2 regions of the Clostridium sardiniense genome follow, and region 2 is predicted to be linked to the other one. Evidence: riboswitches for the same ligand, from Rfam matches in the RefSeq annotation. Region 2 holds a riboswitch; the other holds the start of a gene.

Region 1 (4,422 bases), on a different contig from region 2:
AGTTATATACATTGGGTTACTATCTTTATGTATTACTGCATCTACTTCATATACTTCTTTTATCAGTTTCGGTGTTAAAACCTTACTAGGCTCTCCATTACTAACGACTTCCCCATCATGCATAACATATAATTTATCACAATAAGCTGTAGCTAAATTCAAATCATGAAGTGCTACAATAACTGTAATGCCTAATGATTTTACAACATTCAATATCTGAAGTTGATGCTTTATATCTAAATGGTTAGTAGGTTCATCTAATATAAGTAAGTCCACCTTTTGAGCAAGTACACGTGCTAAAAGAACCCTTTGCTTCTCTCCTCCTGATAGATTAGAAAAACTTCTTTCATAATATTCTAACATATTTACCTTTTCTAATGAATCTTTAACAATTTTATAGTCCTCAGATGAATCTCCCTCTAAAAAATTCTTATGAGGTGTCCTTCCCATAAGTACTATATCTTTAACCTTTATATCAAAGGATATATTATTAAATTGCCCTAACACTCCAAGTTCTTTTGCTACATTTTTAGGAGATATTTTTGATAAGTCTTCACCATTAAGATACATAGCTCCTGATTTCGGTTTATATATTCTATAAATAGTCTTTAATAAAGTTGACTTACCACTTCCATTAGGCCCTATAATCCCAACAAAATATCCTTTTTCTATATTAATGGATACATCTTTAACTATATCCCTTCCACCTAATTCTACATTTAAATTTTCTGTATTTAACTTCATAAAGACTACCTCTCTCCAAAAGTATAAGTACGTTTTATCATTATATACATAAAGAATGGTGCACCTATTATAGCTGTTATTATCCCTATAGGCATCTCCATATTCTTTAATATAATTCTAGCCAAAACATCAGCCCATACTAAAAATATTGCCCCAATTAGCATAGCTACAGGTAAATTTATCTTATGATTAGTTCCAACTAAGCTTCTTGTAATATGTGGTATCACAAGTCCAATAAATCCAATAATACCACAACTAGCAACTAAGACACCTGTAATAATAGACACTACAACAAGATAAATCTTTCTATACTTATGAAGGTCTATTCCAAGTGTTATAGAAGCTTCATCTCCTAAAAGCATTGTATTCATTACTCTAAATTGAGTTATAAAAAATAATGTACCAAGAGCTACTACTAAGAATGGTATTAAAAGATTTTCCCACTTAGCACCTGTTAAACTTCCCATAGTCCATTCTGTAGCTATACGTACCGCTCCATTATCATTAGTCATATATATCATTAGACTAGAAAATGCTGTACATATAAGATTAACTACTATTCCAGATAAAATCAGCTTAACTGGGGTAATCCTTCCACCTATACTTGAAAGCCTAAATACCATAATTGATGCAATCAAAGCTCCCAAAAATGCAGAAAATGCTACTGAAAAATAGTTACTTGATATAGTTGTCACGCTTGAAGCCATAAGCATAGCAAATGTAGCACCAAGTGTTCCCCCTGATGATATTCCAAGTATATATGGATCTGCCAATGGATTTTGAACAGTTCCTTGCATAACAACTCCACATAATGCAAGTCCCATACCAACAATTACACCAAGTAATACTCTTGGTAATCTTATCTGCCATACAATATCAATCAAAGATGAATCTACACCACTTTCTAAACCATGAATGCCTAAAACTTTATGCGTGATTATTGTATAAACATCTCCAGCAGGTATTTTAACAGATCCAATAGAGACTGATAATATTATAGTTACTAAAAGCAAAAAAACTAAGCCTATTAATATTACAAAATTCTTTTTAAACAAATTCACTTTAAACCATCTCTCACTCATCTATTTGTAAAGTTCAGGATATAATTCTTTAGAGTATTGTTCTATAGCATCAACTACTCTTACTCCACCTGCCCATGTTTCTGCAAGACCTGTTACAACTATGTTATTATCTTTAACTGCAGTTACATTTTTAAGTGCTTTATTATCAGTAAATACTTTTGCAAGCTCTTTACTGTTACTCTCTTTTCCATCTCCAGAATGGATGTATATAATAGCATCTGGATTTGCTGCTACTATTCCTTCTGTACTAATAGTTCCTGACTTATCTTCAATATTAACTGCTCCAGCTTTTTCTACCATATCGCTAACTAAATCATTTTTTCCATATACTCTAAATTGTCCTTCTTTACTCTCTTCTAGTATTAAAACTTTCTTTTTATCCTTTAATTTAGATGTTTTATCCTCTATAGTTTTTAATCTATCTTTTAAATTCTTTACATACTCATTTGTCTTATCTTGAATATTGAATATTAATCCTATATCATTTATATCTTTATATAGATTATCTACAGTAAAGTTTCCAACAGTTTTTACTGTATTTCTTTGAACAAGAGTATTAACTCCTCTATCCTGCCATTCCTTAACATCTCCTAGTTCTTTAGGTGCAAATACACTCTTCCATCCAAATATTAAATCTGGTTTAAGTGATAAAACTTGCTCTTTTGTAGGGTATTTGTCTGATAAAACCTTTACTTTACTATACTGATCTTTTAATCTACCTAATATTGGATTATCAAGATAACAAGTTCCAACTAATTTATCACCTAATCCTAAATCAAGCATAAGTTCAGTAGCTGTTTGATTTGTAGTTACAACTCTCTCTGGTGCTTTATCAAAAGTTTCTTTTATTTCATTTCCTGCAAAGTCATATGTTGTTATCGTTACTGGATAATGTGAATCTCCATTACTTTTATCTTCTGAGGTACTACTATTCCCCTTTGCCTCCTCCTTCTTATTGCTTCCTCCACAAGCCACTAATGACATTGTTAAAGTTAAAGCCATAAGTATTACTATTAGCTTTTTTAATCCCTTATTCTTCATTTGATCTCTTCCTTCCATACCTTAAGCTTTTATATTTATTTTAATTAAAAAAACTCTTTAACTACTCATAGTTAAAGAGTCATAGTATACAAATAAAAAATACTTAGTATAAAAAATGACCTCTCTCTATACTCCGTAGAGATACTTCAAAGATAGGCAGGTCTTCTGACTTAAGTATCATCATTTTCTAAAAAGCCTTCCCATAATTACATAGTGGCATAAAATTTAGAAAACTACTCTATTACAGCGGCGGGACCGTGTGGGATTCTCACCCATTACTTCCCTTTTAATCGATGTATATATCTTAACTATATACTCGAACCTATCTTTTATTATTTTAGAGTATTTCTATGTCAAAACTACTCTAATTTTATATTATTTTGTCAATCTTTGATTTATGTTAACATAGTTTTAATATTAATGTCAATGTACATACTTGCTATATTTACTGTATCTATATTTGCTATATTTTATATACATAAAAATATTCCTATAATCACTTGTCCTTCTTACCGAATTTTCCATAAAAAAGTAATCCCAAAATATCTGATATACGTCCAAAAACACTTCCAAGAATTAATGATATTATAACCGCACTCCAATTACCTCCAGTTCCAAAAGTACTACAAGCACCTAAAAACGCCCCTGGTATAAATTCTAAAGGTCTTGTCTTTGCTTGAATACACATTACAAATGAAAAAAATCCTGTAAGTATATATGACCAAATTGAACCTTCAAGATAACTTGATCCAAGTATTATGCACATTGCCCAAACTACACCTGAAATATTTGCAAAAATAGATTTTTTAAGTCCTACAAATTTGCCACCTGATGCAAAATAACTTGTAAATCCTATAAATCCAACCCATGTTATAAGCCCCAAAGCATCACTAACAAAAGCCCAAACACCAGACAATACACCTACACTTATGGCTACTGCCGTCATTACATCCATGATATTCCTCCTAAGTTTATAAAATTATAAGTTCAAATAAATAATATTTATTATAATCAAATATACATTCAAAATTATATCATATTTTTTATAATTCAATTAAATTTTTAGAGAAATAATCTTTTAAAACAGGACCTAGACTTAAGTCTAGGTCCTAACAAGTTCATATATTACTTTCTCATTTCAATTAATATAAAATGTGAATCTGTCTTTGATTTTATAGATATATCTTCTTCAATGATTTCCATAGCATCTTTTTCATTCACTTTAATATTATTTATTATAGAATTTCCTTCTATTTGTACAAGATATACTTGTCTTCCAGCTTCAACTTTAAATTCTATCTCTTTTCCTTCTTCTAAAAATAAAGTATACATATTAACATCTTGATTTATTTTTATAGCAGCCTTACCTTCCATAGATGATACCATGTGTAAAAACTTATTTTTTCTATCATCAAAATTAAATTCAAAATCTCCATACTGTGGTTTTAATCCTTGCTTATCTGGAATTATCCATATTTGAAGCAGTCTTAACATCTCATCTGATAAATTATGTTCACTGTGATAAACTCCTGTTCCAGCACTCATATATTGCATA
Region 2 (4,422 bases):
TTATGTTCTCCAAGTTCACTACCTATAATTTCAAAACTTTTTTTTTCTATTCCCATTGGATCTTTTATATAGTTCATAATTCCTGTTAGAGAATCTATGTATCCTCTAACATTCACCTACTTTCTAAAATAAATTTTATTTTTCATAATTAATTATTTCTTTTAAGAAATTAATATTTCCTAAAAAATTAATATGAGGATACCCAGCTATAGTATTATTTTTCTTATACCCACATACCCATTCACTTTTATTTCCTAAATAATTCTCTTTGCTTATATTATATACTGTCTCTTCTTCTAAATTAACTTTTGATTTATGAAATTCATGACAATTAATTGTGTATAAATTTCCATTGTTATGTAGAGTTAGCTTGGAGTATCCAAATCTTTGAAGTCTCTTTGTCATCTCAGTATTTCCTTTAAAGAATCCTACCATCTTAGTCTCATCTATGCTTTCAGTAAGATACATAAGCCCTCCACATTCAGCAAAACATCTAAGTCCATTATCAAGTGCATCTTTTATACTTTTTCTCATAGACTTATTTTTTGAAAGTTCTTCTTTAAAAATTTCTGGATATCCACCCCCTAAGTATAGAAAATCTAGACCTTTAGGAAGTTCTTTATCATTTAAAGGACTAAAGTATACAACATCTCCAATACTTTTTAATAACTCTATATTCTCTTCATAATAAAAATTAAATGCCTTATCTAACGCAATACCTATTTTTATATTTTTATTTTTTAAGTTGTATTCTATACTTTTTGCTTTATATTCTTTAAATTCATCTATGAGACCTTCAAGGTCTACATAATTCTCTAATAACGAACTTGCATAATCTATTTTTTCTTTAAGGTTTGATACTTCAACACTTTGAACTAATCCAAGATGCCTACTTTTTAAATTTAAATTTTCATCCTTTGGTATATATCCAAATACCTTTACATCACAGTTTTTTTCTATAGCAGATTTTAGCATAGTGTAATAGCTAGTACTTATAGAATTTAAAACTACCCCAATAATATTTGCTTTCTTAAAATCTTTTAATCCATTTATTTCGGCACATAAAGTAACACTTTGAGCTCCTGGAGTAATTACAAGTAAAATTGGCATGTCATTAAGTTCTTTTGAAACATGATATGTTGATCCAAAAGTATCTATTCCCTTACCATCATAAAGACCCATGACCCCTTCAATTACTCCTAAATCTCCATTTCCTCTTGAATAAGTATCCTTCATGCCATCTTTACCCATTAGAAATATATCTAAGTTTCTTGAAGGTTTCTTAGTTATAAATTTATGAAAGGCGCTATCTATATAATCAGGCCCAACTTTAAATCCTTGTACCTCAAACCCTTTTCTCATTAAAGAATTCATTAAAGCTAAAGTAAAGGTAGTTTTACCACCGCCACTTCTATTAGAGGCAATAATTAAAGATTTCATATACCTTCCTCCTTATTTATCTCTTGCTTATTTTCTTAATTTCTTAGTTTCCCCACATCCTAAATATGTATCATTTTTCATATCATCTATATGATCTATATATATTTTTCTAAAAGCTTCCACTTCTCCTAGCCCATGTACATGCGCTTCTACTTCAAGCCCTTTACTTTCTAGTATTGTCTTCCATGAATCCTCTTCATCTGATGCCATATCATTCTTAACATGATCCCCTGCAACAACCATTAGCGGTACTAATTTCACCTTTTTTATATTATTTCTTTCAATTCTCTTTAATACGCTATCTAAAGTTGGGTAGCCTTCTACAGTTCCAACAAATGCTCTTTCATGTCCTTCATCATATAGCATTGTTTGAAGAGCGCCATAAACAGCATTAGAATAATGGGCACTACCATGTCCAAATAAAACTACAGCTTCTTCTTCATCACATTCTAATAATTCTTTTATGCTTTCTATGAATATTGTATAATCATTTGGAAGTTCTTCTTCTCCTTGATAGAAAAATATTGGTCTTCCAAATTTCATAGTATCGAAATGCTTTTCAAATCTAACTACATTTCCCTTTACATAATCATATTCCTCTCCAGGTATCATGTGAATAGGTTGAACTAAAACTTCATTGTATCCTAAATCTTTTAATTTCTCTAAAACTATCTCTGGTGTGTCAACTTCTATGTTATGGACTCTTTTTAACTTATTTATTATCATATGAGATGTAAAACATCTAAATATATCATATCCTTTAAATTTATCTTTTATTTCTGTTTCGATCTTTTCAATTGAATTTTCTAATGCATCTAAATAACTCGTTCCAAAACTAACTACTAATATTGCCTTTTTCATAATTCACCTCTAAAAATTTCTTGTTTTATCTAAATAATGGGAATAATTAAAAAAGCACTTCTATCCCTAAGGATAAAAGTGCTTTATATACACAAAAAAACAAGATAGGATTAAAAAAATCCATCAAAATTTTATCTATTGTACTTCCCTCCGAAGAATAGCTAACAAATTTTAGGCAGGTTTCCTGACTTAAGGGTCATCCTTGCTTAATCCTTCCCAATATATATTAGTGGTTTCTTTTAAGCTCGTCTCCTTTTACAGTAGCGGGGGCTGTAATGGAATTTCACCATTTTCCCTTTTAATAATTTTAAAAAATTATTCACCTAAAACTAAATTATTTAATTTTACTATTTCTTATTTTTTAATTATATATTATATCTGTTTTTTATTCAATAAATATATTTTCTAATTCTTAGCTAAAAGTTCTAAGCTTTCTCCTTTATCCTTCTCATTTTTATCTTTTAATAAAAATGAAGCAAAAAAACCTATTAGAAGAAGTACTGCGGCTATAAAGAAAGCATAATTAAATCCATGAACTAACGCCATAGCATTATCATTTAAATTTGTTACTCCCTGTATTCCGTCTAAATAATTATTTTTCTTTGTTGTCATCAAGCTAACAAATAAAGATGATCCCATAGCAGCCGCTATTTGTTGAAGAGTATTTATAACAGCTGTTCCATGAGGATATTGTATTGGCTTTAGTTGATTTAAACTATTTGTCTGCGATGAAGTCATAACAAGTGGCATGCCAATATTAAGTATGCATAACAATATAATTACATTTGTACAACTTGTATTTATATTAACTCTTGATAATAAATAAAATGAAACTGTCAAAATAATAAATCCAAAAGCAACTAATTTTTTCGCACCAAATTTATCATATAAATGTCCTGTTATTATAGATACAAAGGCGTTTATTAAGCCAGCTGGTAATATAGCTAATCCAACTTGGAATGGTGACATATTATATAATCCTTCTAAATACATCGGCATAACAACTAATGTTTCAAATAGAGTCATCATAGACACCATAACAAATATTACACCAAGTCCATATGTTGAAGATTTAAATACTCTTAAATCAAGCATTGGCTCTTCTAATTTAAACTGTCTTAATGAGAATAAGATTAATGATAGAATTCCTATTAAGAAAAATACTAATGTCTTACTAAAATTATTATTTCCTAAAGTACTAAAGCCTACTATAATTCCTCCAAAGCCTAATGTTGATAAAATTATTGATATTACATCTATTTTAGGTTTTGTTATTTCTGTAACTTTTTCTAAATATCTATATCCAAGTATAATTGCTAATATTGCTAATGGAATTTCCACGATAAATAAATATCTCCATGATAATTTTTGAATTATAATACCTGATAAAGTAGGCGCTATTGACGGTGCAAATAATATTACAAAAAGTCCAAGTCCAACAGCTGCGCCACGTTTTTCTGGTGGATTTATAACAACTATTGTATTCATCATTATTGGTACAAACATTCCTGTTCCAGATGCTTGTATTAATCTACCTAAAAGTAATATTGTAAAGTTTGGTGCTGTAGCCGCTATTATAGTTCCTAATAAAAACAATGACATTGCTACTATATACAGTTGCTTTAAAGTAAATCTTTGAATTAAAAAAGCAGTAACTGGAACTAATATCCCTATAACTAAAAGATATCCTGTACTTAACCATTGAACAGTTTGTGCACTTATATTAAACTCTTCCATAAGTTTTGGAAGTGCTACATTTATTATTGTCTCATTCAACAAGGCCATGAACCCTCCAAATAGTAATACTGCCATAACCTTAAATATTTTTTCTTTTGATTGCATTTTCTAAACCTCTTTCTTTAATTAGACCAGTCTATATAATTTTTCCAAAAAAATATTATTAAATAAAATATATAAAGATTATTATAATCTTAAAAAGTTTTATAATAATCTTTATTCTAATAGAATTTTATTTTATATAGCTATTTATAATCATCTTTATTTTATCAGCAACAAGTAAAAGTGAACTATTATCTTTTTTAGTAAGAGACATTACTATTGCTCCCTCTATCATTATCTGTATTATTCTACTTATTTCTTTTGAATCATTTTCTGATATTC

Evidence for each region. Region 2 has a riboswitch for cobalamin ahead of K5V21_RS05915 (sirohydrochlorin cobaltochelatase). Riboswitches for the same ligand answer to the same signal wherever they lie in the genome.
Region 1: it holds a riboswitch for cobalamin, as region 2 does, so the genes downstream of both, K5V21_RS14955 (ABC transporter substrate-binding protein) here and K5V21_RS05915 (sirohydrochlorin cobaltochelatase) in region 2, are expected to answer to the same signal.

The regions. Positions count from the first base shown of each region.
Region 1 covers NZ_JAIKTU010000013.1:34,630-39,051, forward strand. Annotated here, with positions in the region: gene K5V21_RS14945 (ABC transporter ATP-binding protein) at 1-744, opposite strand, end outside; gene K5V21_RS14950 (FecCD family ABC transporter permease) at 750-1,805, opposite strand; gene K5V21_RS14955 (ABC transporter substrate-binding protein) at 1,827-2,867, opposite strand; cobalamin riboswitch at 3,006-3,208, opposite strand; gene K5V21_RS14960 (DUF1097 domain-containing protein) at 3,364-3,822, opposite strand; gene K5V21_RS14965 (pirin family protein) at 3,993-4,422, opposite strand, start outside.
Region 2 covers NZ_JAIKTU010000004.1:171,322-175,743, forward strand. Annotated here, with positions in the region: gene K5V21_RS05905 (precorrin-8X methylmutase) at 1-77, opposite strand, end outside; gene K5V21_RS05910 (cobyrinate a,c-diamide synthase) at 136-1,440, opposite strand; gene K5V21_RS05915 (sirohydrochlorin cobaltochelatase) at 1,468-2,301, opposite strand; cobalamin riboswitch at 2,459-2,643, opposite strand; gene K5V21_RS05920 (MDR family MFS transporter) at 2,707-4,143, opposite strand; gene K5V21_RS05925 (TetR/AcrR family transcriptional regulator) at 4,271-4,422, opposite strand, start outside.